Regions from separate parts of the Planococcus lenghuensis genome, predicted to be linked through region 2. Evidence: a T-box and tRNA genes for the amino acid it is inferred to sense, from the RefSeq annotation. Region 2 holds a T-box; the other holds one or more tRNA genes.
What was found. The T-box of region 2 lies ahead of serS (serine--tRNA ligase). A T-box ahead of a tRNA ligase gene usually reads a tRNA of that ligase, here a tRNA-Ser.

Region 1: it encodes a tRNA-Ser, which carries the amino acid that the T-box ahead of serS (serine--tRNA ligase) is inferred to sense. The anticodon was not compared.

The regions. Positions count from the first base shown of each region.
Region 1 is NZ_CP019640.1:559,885-566,121, forward strand. Features, by position in the region: gene B0X71_RS03025 (hypothetical protein) at 32-415, shown strand; gene B0X71_RS03030 (hypothetical protein) at 574-960, shown strand; gene B0X71_RS03035 (PH domain-containing protein) at 1,740-2,105, opposite strand; gene B0X71_RS03040 (class I SAM-dependent DNA methyltransferase) at 2,205-2,936, opposite strand; gene B0X71_RS03045 (TetR/AcrR family transcriptional regulator C-terminal domain-containing protein) at 3,058-3,675, opposite strand; gene B0X71_RS03050 (SDR family oxidoreductase) at 3,783-4,541, shown strand; tRNA gene B0X71_RS03055 (tRNA-Ser) at 4,642-4,729, shown strand; gene B0X71_RS03060 (hypothetical protein) at 4,848-5,063, opposite strand; gene B0X71_RS03065 (BCCT family transporter) at 5,329-6,237, shown strand, end outside.
Region 2 is NZ_CP019640.1:20,009-26,245, forward strand. Features, by position in the region: gene B0X71_RS00070 (M4 family metallopeptidase) at 388-2,040, shown strand; T-box leader at 2,097-2,310, shown strand; gene serS (serine--tRNA ligase) at 2,376-3,650, shown strand; gene B0X71_RS00080 (alpha/beta fold hydrolase) at 3,740-4,618, shown strand; gene tadA (tRNA adenosine(34) deaminase TadA) at 4,613-5,101, opposite strand; gene B0X71_RS00090 (YitT family protein) at 5,206-6,072, shown strand; gene B0X71_RS00095 (deoxynucleoside kinase) at 6,171-6,237, shown strand, end outside.

The DNA of each region.
Region 1 (6,237 bases), 540 kb from region 2:
GCAAATATGTGTATAAAGAGGGGGCGAGGGTATGCACCTGCATATGATGGAGCAGCCGAAAATAGCCGGATTGGATGAATTACAATTAATCGTGAATGAGTTGAAAGCGGCGCGCTGGGTTTACGGACCGGACAAAGAGGATATGGAAGAAGACGATGAAGCGTGGCTCTTGCTGACGGTGATTGACAGCCATCAGCCGGAAGCGGCCGAACAGCCCGTCGACACCATCCGGCTCCTCGTCCATTTCCTGTCCGAGTATGGCTGGCATGATGATGAAGAAATGCAACTGCATTTGGAGCAACTTCTTAGCCGGGCAAGCGCATTTCTGCCGAAACACAAGCGCTATCGCCGGACATTCCGCAATTGGCTCCGAACAGCAGCGGGTTACAGCCATAACCGGAACTTGGCAATCTAAACCAGCATAGCAGTCCCATTTACAGGTCATCGCCAAGGAAACAGGAACGATGGCCCGGGTTGAATTTCATAAAAATTCATACAATTAAACGTTTTCGTGGTAAAATAGAAGAAAGTATAGATGGAACCGCTATCTGTACAGGAATGGGGGAAACCTGCATGCTGTTGAACATGACGGGATACGAAGAGCACGAACCGACCTTAGAGGAATTGCAGCAGCTGTACCGTGAATTGACAGAAGCGCGTGGCACGTTCGCGCCGAAACCCGAAGAACTGGAAGAAGATGACGAAGCGGCACTCCTGCTTGAAAGCATTGCGCAATGCACGCCGACGGATCTGGAAAGCTACGCGGAAGCTGTCGAATTGCTCGTGTTTTTGCTGACGGAATCCGGCTGGCACGAAGACGAACTGGAACAGCTGCGGCTTGAGAACCTGCTCAGCAGAGCCAATGCTGCCATCCCGGACAAGAAACGGACGCGCCGGGCGATGCTCATCCAAATTAAGCGAATCGAAGACGAAACAGCAGATGAAGAACTGGCAGGCTGAATGAGCGGCTGCCGGTTTCAAAAACGATCAGTTAAACAAGAGAACCCCATGCTATTCCGGCTAGTCACATGCGGAAAAGGCTTGGGATTTTTTGTTTTTTAGGGTGGTGTGTGGGCTTAAAATGCATTCAAGTTTTTTTAAAGGGTACTCAATTTGTTTTAAAGTTCATTCAGCCAGTCTTAAAACGCACTCGCCGTCGCTTAAAACGCACTCGCCCGATCTTAATCGTCACTCAGTCTTACTTTTAATAAAAATCACAAAAGGCTGACCGATTTTCCGACTCCAGTTTGTGAGATTTTATTGGAGAGGTCAGGCTGTCGTATTGGAAGCAATAGATTTTCTTAAAGCGCGTTCAGACTGCTTTAAAGCGCACTCGCCCGATCTTAATCGTCACTCAGCCAATCTTAAAACGCACTCGCCGTCGCTTAAAACGCACTCGCCCGATCTTAATCGTCACTCAGTCTTACTTTTAATAAAAATCACAAAAGGCTGACCGATTTTCCGACTCCAGTTTGTGAGATTTTATTGGAGAGGTCAGGCTGTCGTATTGGAAGCAATGGATTTTCTTAAAGCGCACTCAGATTGCTTTAAAGCGCACTCGCCCGATTTTAATCGTCACTTAGCCAATCTTAATACGCACTCGCCGGCGCTTAAAGTATATTCAGCAGTTTTTAATCGTCAATTCATCTTATTCTCACCATAAAACAAAAAAAGCTGACATCGAAAAATCGACATCAGCTTTTACCACACCTTATTTAACTTCCTGCATGACACCAATATTAAAGAATCGCTTCCGCAATAAGTTTGTCGAGCTTACGGATATCGATTTTCTTATCAAGATTCAATTTGAACTTGCCGGCTTTCGTCCAGAACTCGAGTTCCGCGTTGAAGTCGAATGTGCCGCCATTTTCCGACGAATACATGATGATGGATTTGAACGGAATCGTATAGATCTCGACTTTTTTGCCGGTAAGCCCTTGCCGGTCGGCGATGATGAGCCGCTTACTCGTCACAACCGCGACATCCCGCACGGTCTTATACGCCACATGCGCTTCCTCGCCTGCGATGAGCATATCTGTCACTGTATCCGGCACCGCTGTTTCCTGAATGAATGTCCATGTCATTAATGCACCTAAATCCGCCATATGACCAACTCCTTTTCTTGTTATTCCCAGTATACCGGACATCCCAAATCACAAAAAGCCGACACCGAAAAATCGACATCAGCTTTTACATAACCTCTTCTACTTTCTACACGAAAACACAAGAAACAACGGGATCCGCTGCCGGCGATGAAACTCCCCGCGCGTAGAAAAATGCATCAATTGCGGCGCGCATTCTTTCAGGCTTTCCACCGCAAATCCGGCTTCCGTCAGGGCAGTAAAATAATCGTCCGTCGTCCGGTGGTATTTGACGACTTCTTCGTCGATCCACGGTTCGACCCGCCGGCCGGTCTTGAAATAATCGTCGACGAGCCAGGAACCGCGCCGGCCTGATTCCTCCGCACTTTCCGGTGAAGACGTCAGCACGGGATGCTGCACGCTGAAAACGAATTGACCGCCTGCACTGAGCGAGGCATAGATGTCTTTGAACAGCTGCCGGACATCCGGCAAGTAATGAAACACCATGCGCGACACGATCAGGTCGTAGGCCTCATCGGAAGCTGTCCAGTCTTCCAGGTTTATCTGGCGGACAGTGCTCGCCGTTCCGTACAATGTTTCAATCGCCATTTTCACCATATTGGCTGAGCCATCGATGCCGTCATAATGCCGGCAGCCCCTCTCAAACAAGGTGCTCCCGAACCGGCCGTCACCGCAGCCCAAGTCAAGCACCCGCTGGCCGGTAACATCTCCGATCAGGTCGAGGATCACGGGTTCTTCCATGGTATTATTCGGGCTTTCCTCCCGGCTCCGGCGCGACAGAAAAGCCGTGAAAAATTCATCTTTTTCATAAAACGATGACCCGTTCCCAGACATCCTGATTCCTCCTTCTCTAAGTGGATGCTGCCCAAAAGAGCCGCCGGTCCACATGAACAGACGGCGCAGATGTACATCCGTTCCTATGTACTTGCATGAAGAACACATTTACAGATTTCATTCAGCCGTTATCATTCCCGGCGGTTTGCCGATGAATGATGGCTGGCTGGCTCTGATGAATGATCTCCACGAGCTGCTCTGCCATATAATCAGCGCTGTAATCAAACCCGCTGTTGATCCATTCGACAATCAGACCGAAAATGGCATAGGCGTAGAAACCGGCAAGCAATTGCGGATTCACGTTCGGGCTGGCTGTGCGGTTCAATAAATCCTGGAGGGCCAGATCCCGCAGCAATGCACACGTCTGATGCTGCAAGCCGGCAAGCTCCCCGGGTCTGACGATCAGCTGGTAGAAATCCGCATAGGCGGCAACATGATCGAACACCTTGACTGCGGAAGCGGACAGACTGCCGACGTCGAACCGGTGCCGGTTCCGGTACGGTTCCCGGTAGGCGCGCACAAGATCCGCTTCGGCATCACGGATGATTTCCGCCAGCAATTCTTCCTTCACTTGGTAATGCTTATAGAACGTGCCGCGATTCAGATCCGCCTGCTCGACAATGGATGTGACGGAAATATCCTTTAATTCATCCTGAAGCAATAAGGTCAGCAATGCTTCTTTCAGCGCTGCTTTTGACTTCCTGATTCTTCTGTCATGAAATTCCTTGTTAATAGACATAACAGCCCTCCAGTGTTGATTAATGAACAAAGCGTTCTGAATTTGGCGATTGTGATGCAGTCTTTTGGCTTATTATACTATAGATAGAAGACAGAGGAGGATGAATGATGAGACTTCAGGATAAAGTAGCGGTTGTCACCGGTGCAGCATCAGGCATGGGTAAGGAAATCGCAGTTCTCTACGCACAGGAAGGCGCGAAAGTCATCGTATCGGACATCAACGGTGAAGGGGCGAATGCGGTAGCCGATCAGATCAACGGAGCCGGCGGACAGGCGACAGCTGTCTCTGCAAACGTGGCAGTGGAAGAAGACATCCGGAATTTGATCGACACAGCGGTCAATACATACGGCACGCTGGATATTCTCGTGAACAACGCAGGCATCATGGACAGTTTCGAACCGGCCGGGGAAATCGAAGACGAGAAATGGGAGCGGGTCTTTGCGGTCAATACGACAAGCGTCATGCGCGCCACCCGTAAAGTATTGCCGATTTTCCTTGAAAAAGAAAGCGGCGTGATCATCAATATCGCTTCAGTCGGCGGATTGTACGGATCCCGGGCAGGCGCGGCATACACGGCTTCCAAGCATGCCGTCGTCGGTTTCACAAAAAACACCGGTTTCATGTATGCGCAAAAAGGCATCCGCTGCAATGCGATCGCACCAGGCGGCGTCGAGACGAATATCGGAGCATCCATGGGAAATGTCAGTGAATTCGGCATGGGCCGCGCGCAGGTCGGATTCGCTTCGAACCCACGCACCGGAAAAGCGGAAGAAGTCGCAAAAGTGGCCCTGTTCCTTGCAAGCGATGAATCCAGTTTCGTCAACGGTACAGTGATTACGGCAGATGCCGGCTGGACGGCGATTTAAGTGTGAACAGGCAGTCGCTTTCACAAGCGGCTGCCTGATTTTATCTGAAGAATAACGGATTGAAAAAAACACCCGATTATGATAATCTGTTAACCGTCATGGAGATGTACCCAAGAGGCTGAAGGGGGCTGACTCGAAATCAGCTAGGGCGTGCAAGCGCCGCGGGGGTTCAAATCCTCTCATCTCCGCTTAAGTAAAACGAAACCGCCATACCCGGTAATCGGGCATGGCGGTTTTTTGCGGATTTTCATCCAGCGGCATCCGGTGATTTGCATTAAGCCCGGCCGCACAGCATCCGATTGCCGCCTACATCCGGTACACAGCGTCCGGTGAACTCCACGTTTCCACGTGCTCATCGCGGCCGATATTATCCACATAATCCTGGACAGTATGCCATTGCACGTCATAGCGGTTTCCGCTCAAATCCTTCGCGTGCGCCCGCATGATGGGCTGTTCCAGTGAATCATCTAAATACGGCTGTTCGGTCAGCTCCAGCTCCTTGCCTTCCCACATGATGATCATAGTCATCCCTCCCATTTAATAAACGGCTTAGTATAGGTTTAGCCCATTACCGGCAGAGTGTAAACGTCTTTCCGCAAAGAGAAGTCGACAGTGGCCGAAATGAGCGAAAAATCGGTTTGTTTGCGCTTACTGTATCTGTAAATTTACCGACAATTTAGACCTATTTGCTCATATATAGAAGCGTTCATCACAGGATTGTGATATGATAATTCAGGCTTGGCACAAATTCGGGAAAATTATTATCATATTACTTGAGAGGTGAAGCATGCAAAAAGCAACGTTAGTATTTTGGATTTCATTAGCTATTTCGTTGATTGTCGTCATATGGGGATCGTTCGCACCTGGGAATCTTGAAACGTTCACAGGGGAGTTGACCGGTCAAATTTACGGGAAGTTCGGCTGGTTCTACCTGCTGCTCGTTCTCGCTGTTCTGCTGTTCTGTATTTACATGATGTTCTCGCGCTTTGGAAACGTGAAGCTCGGAAAGAAAAACGAAGAACCCGAATTCAGCCGCGCTTCATGGTTCGCGATGCTATTCAGTGCCGGTATGGGGATGGGCCTCGTGTTCTGGTCGACCGCCGAGCCGATTTCACACGCGTTCAAGAGCAGTCCGGTTTCACCGGAAGGCTCGGAACAAGCGATTAAAGAAGCATTGAAGTTCTCCTTTTTCCATTGGGGAATCCATGCCTGGGCTATTTACGGTATCGTTGGACTCGTCCTGGCTTATTTCAAATTCCATAAAGGGGCACCCGGTTTGATCAGTGCGACGCTTGTGCCGCTGTTCGGCGAAAAGCTGATGCAGGGCTTACTCGGGAAGCTGATCGATTCGCTTGCGGTATTCGCGACGATTGTCGGAGTCGCGGCGACGCTCGGATTCGGTTCCGCACAGATCGCCGGTGGTCTCTCGTTCCTGTTTGAAGGAATTCCGGATTCATTTTTTGTCCAGCTGATTGTGCTGGCGGTTGCCACTGCCTTGTTCATCTGGTCCGCCTGGTCGGGGCTTGGACGCGGCATCAAGTACTTGAGTAACATTAATATGGCGCTTGCCGCTGTCCTGATGCTCCTGCTGTTTATCGTCGGACCGACGCTGTATATCCTGAACATGTTCACGAATGCGCTCGGTCAATATGTGGCGGATTTCTTCGAACTAAGCTTGCGGCTCGCACCGCTTGAT
Region 2 (6,237 bases):
TTCAATTCTCCAATCTGGCCTGCATAAGTTATGAGATATTAAGTTAATTGATATGTCCATTGCTAGTATAACGGAAAACGAAAAGAAAAGCAGAAGACTGAAAGAATAGAGCAGATTGGTTGGATAGGTCGATTATCGATCTGTCATCTATGCAAGACAAAAAAATTTATTGATTTACTAAAAAGATATTATTAGGTCTAACTTCTTTTGATATTTATGGTTCTTTTTTCCTTCTCATTGAAAATGACTACTGAGTTCACCTCCAAACAGCTCACAAACCAATAGTCAAAATAATAGTACTAGACTATGTTTTCTAACTACTAAAAGATATACACTTCGATTAAGCTGTTTTGATTCGGCTTATATTAGAATATAGGAGTGAAGCAAATGAAAAAGAAGACACTTGTTTTAAGTTTGGCGACAGCTGTCGCATTCTCCAATGTATTGATCCCTCCGGCTTTTGCAGAAAAGCCAGCCGCTGAAAAGGTAACATGGAATGCAGAAGCGAATGCACCTGTATTTGTCTCAGGAAAGCTTACTGAACCATCCAGTCAACCGGCGAAAGCTATTGTGTTCTCGTATTTAGCAGATAAGCAGGAATTGTTTAAGAGCGGTACTAATCCATCTGCAAAATTTAAAACAGTTGAAGAAACAATAGATGAACTGGGTTTTACACACGTGAAATTACAGCAAATACATAAAGGAGTACCGGTTTATGGAGCAATTCTGACAGCTCATGTAGACGCTCAAGGTGTGTTAACCGCAATATCAGGTGAACCAGTGCAGGAACTTGGAAGTGTCGGAGAGCTGAAAAGCGGAATGGCCATAAAGAAAAAGGATGCATCGGCAGCGGCACTGGCGGATGTGATAGCAAAAATCGGCGGGTCCCCAGAACTGGCACAGGATATTAAACCGGAATTGGTGATTTATGCAGAGAATGGCAGCGGTCGTTATGCTTATGCACTGGAAGTAGAGTTCTTGTATCCGGAGCCGGGGAACTATCAATACTTTATTGATGCACAAACAGGTGAAGTGATAGAGACATACAACCAGCTCCATGCAGCAAAACCGGGAAGCAACGAAGGACTGACAGGTACCAGCACTATCGGGACGGGACGCGGAGTACTTGGAGACACGAAAACGTTCAATACATTGACGAACAGCGATGGGTCTTACTTAGCAGACAGCAAACGGGGATCAGGGATTTTGACGTACGATGCACGAAACCGGACACGGGTTCCGGGGTATTTGTGGCTTGATGCAGATAATGTATTCAATGCATCCTATGATGCAGCAGCTGTTGATGCGCATGCATACGCTGCCCAGACGTATGACTACTACAAAAATGTATTTGCGCGCGATAGCTACGACGGTAATGGTGCGCAGCTTGTATCGACGGTCCATTACGGTCGAAGTTATAATAATGCGTTCTGGAGCGGCTCACAGATGGTATATGGCGATGGGGACGGGTATAACTTCGTACCGCTGTCCGGTGCGCTGGATGTCATCGCGCATGAGCTGACTCATGCTGTTACCGATACTTCAGCTGATCTCGTCTATCAAAATGAATCAGGAGCTATCAATGAATCGATGTCTGATATCTTCGGTACCTTGGTTGAGCATCATTTCAACAATGATCCGGACTGGCTCATCGGTGAGGATATTTACACGCCGACTATCAGTGGAGATGCGCTCAGAAGCATGGCGGATCCGACATTAAACGGGGATCCGGATCATTATTCAAACCGGTACATCGGCACCGAGGATAACGGCGGCGTACACTGGAACAGCGGCATCAGCAATAAAGCGGCTTACCTGCTGGCCAACGGAGGTACGCATTATAATGTGAACGTCAATGGCATTGGCAATCAGAAAGTGGGAGACATTTTCTATCGCACGCTCACTGTCTACTTGACACCGAACGCGACATTCAGCCAGTACCGGGCGGCAGCCGTTCAATCTGCCACTGATTTATACGGATCCGGCAGCACTGAAGTGGCAAGCGTAAAAGCAGCATTTTCTGCTGTAGGCGTGTATTAATCGGCGGACGGCTTGTCAAACGGAATTTCCTGTAGTAAAGTAGGGATAATTTCAAAGACGAAACGCTGATGGGAAGCAGTAAAATGTCCGTTTTTCTTAAGAGAGCCGGTGGGTGGTGCGAACCGGTGAAAAACGCGTTTGAATCCGTCCCTGAGTTGCATGGCTGAACTAGAGTAAGCCATCGCCGGTCCTGAGGCCGTTATGCAATGAAGAGGAATGGACACAGTCTGTTCAATCAGGGTGGCAACGCGGGTAGCTCTCGTCCCTAGCTTAGGGATGAGGGCTATTTTTGTTGCCTTTTTTCAGTCAGCGGAACGACAAAAGGAGGAAACCACATGTTGGACATCCGGTACGTACGGGAGAATTTTGAAGAAGTGAAACAGAAACTCGCAAAACGCGGGGAAGATTTGACGGACTTTGAAGGGTTCAAGGAACTGGACGAGAAACGCCGGGAACTGATCACGAAAACTGAGAAACTGAAAGCAGAACGCAATGAAGTCTCCCAGCAGATTGCAGTGATGAAGCGCAATAAGGAAAATGCCGATGAAGCGATCAAGAACATGCGCGAAGTGGGAGAAACAATCAAGGCAATTGACGTGGAGCTCAAAGAAACAGAGGACCGGCTGAATTATATCATGATGCGTGTGCCGAACATTCCACATGAAAGCGTACCGATTGGCGATTCGGAAGATGACAATGCAGAAATCCGCCAATGGGGAGAGCAGCCTGAATTTGGATTTGAAGCGAAACCGCATTGGGATATCGCAACTGGACTGGATATCATCGACTTTGAACGGGCAGGCAAAGTGACAGGAAGCCGTTTCGTATTTTACCGTGGCTTGGGTGCACGTCTTGAACGGGCATTGATCAATTTTATGATGGATCTACACAGCGATGAACACGGCTACGAAGAAATGTTGCCGCCGTATCTTGTAAACCGGGACAGCCTGACGGGAACCGGACAGCTGCCGAAGTTCGAGGAAGATGCGTTCCTGATTGAAAAGGAAGATTACTTCCTCATCCCGACATCAGAAGTGCCGGTGACGAACTTCTATCGGGACGAGATTTTGAATCCGGACTTGCTGCCGCAGGCGTTTGCTTCTTACAGCATGAATTTCCGCTCTGAAGCCGGTTCTGCGGGCCGGGATACACGCGGGCTGATCCGCCAGCACCAGTTCAATAAAGTCGAGCTTGTTCATTTTGTGAAACCGGAAGATTCATATGATACGCTGGAAACGCTGACCGGTCACGCAGAGAAAGTGCTGCAGCTTCTCGGTCTGCCATATCGTGTGCTGTTAATGTGCACAGCGGATCTCGGATTTACCGCAGCCAAGAAGTATGACATCGAAGTGTGGATTCCAAGTCAGGGTGTCTACCGGGAAATTTCTTCTTGCTCCAATTTTGAAGATTTCCAAGCACGCCGGGCAAATATCAAGTTCCGCCGGGAAGCGAACGGAAAGCCGGAATTCGTCCATACCTTGAACGGTTCAGGATTGGCTGTCGGCCGGACGGTTGCCGCCATTCTGGAAAATTATCAGCAGGAAGATGGAAGCGTCGTCGTGCCGGAAGTGCTGCGTCCGTATATGGGCGGAAAAGAAGTAATCAACTAACTGCCAACCGGAAACAGTTTCTGTTTCCGGTTTTTTATTTGCAGACAGAACGGGTATGGAGAAGAAAGTGAACGAAGGGAGGCGATTGTTTGTCCGCTGTTGAATTTCAGTACATTGAGACGAACGGGATTACACTGCATGCGGCTGTTGCAGGACCGGAAGAGGGGCCTCTCGCAATCCTGCTGCATGGCTTTCCGGAATTCTGGTATGCCTGGCACCATCAGCTTGCGCCGCTCGCAGAAGAAGGATACCGGGTTGTCGTGCCGGATCAGCGTGGCTATAATTTGAGTGATAAACCGGTTGATATTGAACAATACGTAATTGACGAACTTCGAGATGACATCATTGGACTGATCAGGCATTTCGGCAGACAAAAAGCTTTTATTATCGGTCACGATTGGGGTGGCGCCGTCGGCTGGCATTTAGCTGCAAGCCGGCCGGAACATGTGGAAAAATTGATCGTTACAAATATGCCGCATCCGCGCGCAATGCCGCAAGTGATGAAAAAGCATCCGACGCAGATTCTTCGCAGTTCCTATATCGCCTTTTTTCAGCTGTCTGGCATTCCTGAGAAATTATTTGAAACCGGAGACTTCAGCGGATTGAAGGAAGGACTGACCCGTACCAGTTTGCCGGATACATTCACGGATGCAGATCTCGAGAGATACAAGACGGCTTGGTCACGGCCTGGTTCGCTGTCCGGGATGCTTGCGTGGTACCGCGCTTTGCGTCATGGCAGTTTCAATCAAGTGCCAAAAACAGCAGTCACTGTGCCGGTCCGGCTGATTTGGGGTATGGGCGATCAATTTCTGTCTGATGCACTTGCTAAAGAGAGTTTAAAATTTTGCGAGGATGGCAAAGGGGTATTCATTGGAGAGGCAACACATTGGGTGAACCGGGAACAGCCGGAATTGGTAAATCAAATGATGCTGAGGTTTTTAAAAGAAGGGGAGCCGGAACCGTTATAGCCGGTTCCGGTTCTTTTTCTTCTGTTCCCGCAATGAGCGGAAAAAGCGGGAAAGCATGGCACCGCATTCCTCGGCCAGTACATTTTCTTTCACATCGCATTGGTGATTGAACCGTTCATCATTTAGAAGACGATACAGCGAATCCACGCTTCCGGCTTTCATATCCCGGGCTCCGTAGATGACGCGGGGAATTCGTGACTGCAGAATGGCACCCGCACACATCGGACAGGGCTCTAACGTTACGTAAAGGCTTGTATCTTCAAGCCGCCAGCTGCCGGTTGCGAGACATGCTTCCTGAATGGCGAGAAGTTCTGCATGGGTCACGGCGTTCTGAGTGGTTTCCCGGAGGTTATGAGCCCGTGCGATAATTTCGCCGTCATGGACAATGACTGCGCCGATTGGCACTTCGCCTTTTTCTGCTGCTTTTTCTGCTTCTTTGATTGCTTCTTTCATGAACAATTGGTCCTGCTCGATTCCATTCATTACATTATCGCTCCTTAAGCTGAATTGTAGCATCTATTGCAAGAGGGGGGACAGGTAAAAGAGAACTGCGGTATACTAAAGGAAATATGCAAAGAAGGAAGGGAATTATGAAGAAAGCCCACAAACGAGAATCCATATCGCACATGACGATTCGCTATATCCTTTTGTTGGCGGGAGCCTCAATGGCTGCCACTTCAATTGAATTATTCCTCATACCGAATTCCATCATTGATGGCGGAATCATCGGTGTAGCACTGATCTTGAACTATTTGCTCGATATCCCATTCAGTGTGCTCATCGTGATCATCAACCTGCCGTTCCTGTACTTCGGTTACAAACACATCGGTCGGAACTTCTTTATTTCTTCGATCTTTTCCATCATCGCACTTGCCTTTGTAGAGTCATGGCTTCATTCAGTAGCTGCATTCGTTACAGATCCGTTACTGGCGACGGTGTTCGGAGGACTGCTTCTTGGTGCAGGTGTCGGACTGGTCATCCGGAATGCAGGCGCCCTCGATGGCACTGAAATTCTTGGAATCCTGCTGACAAAAAAGATTCCTTTTTCCGTCGGTGAATTTGTCATGTTCTTCAACATTTTCATCTTCACGTGGGCCGGTTTCGTGCTCGGCTGGGAGGAGGCAATGTATTCCATCCTGACCTATTACATCGCTTCAAAAACGATCGATACAGTAATCCAAGGACTGGATGAAACGAAAGCTGTCATTATTATATCAGACGAGTATGAGGAAATGACTTCAGCGATTAATGACCGGCTTGGCCGGGGAGTGACCAAGCTGAAGGGGCAGGGCGGTTATACGGACGACCCAAAAGATGTTTTGTATGTTGTGGTCACGCGGCTTGAAATCTCAAAGCTCCGTCAGATTGTCGTCGATATTGACCGGACTGCATTTATGACAGTGATGGATGCGCAAGAGACGCATGGCGGCAATTTCAAGGCACCGATCCATTAAGCCCATTTGTTCTTTTCCATCTACATTTACATGTGCTTCTATGGTAAAATGAGGGGCACTGAAAATTGAGATACATAAGAAAAGAAGGGGGACTTTTTATGCCGGTACCATTCATTACGGTAGAAGGTCCGATCGGTGTTGGAAAGACATCATTATCCAAAGTGA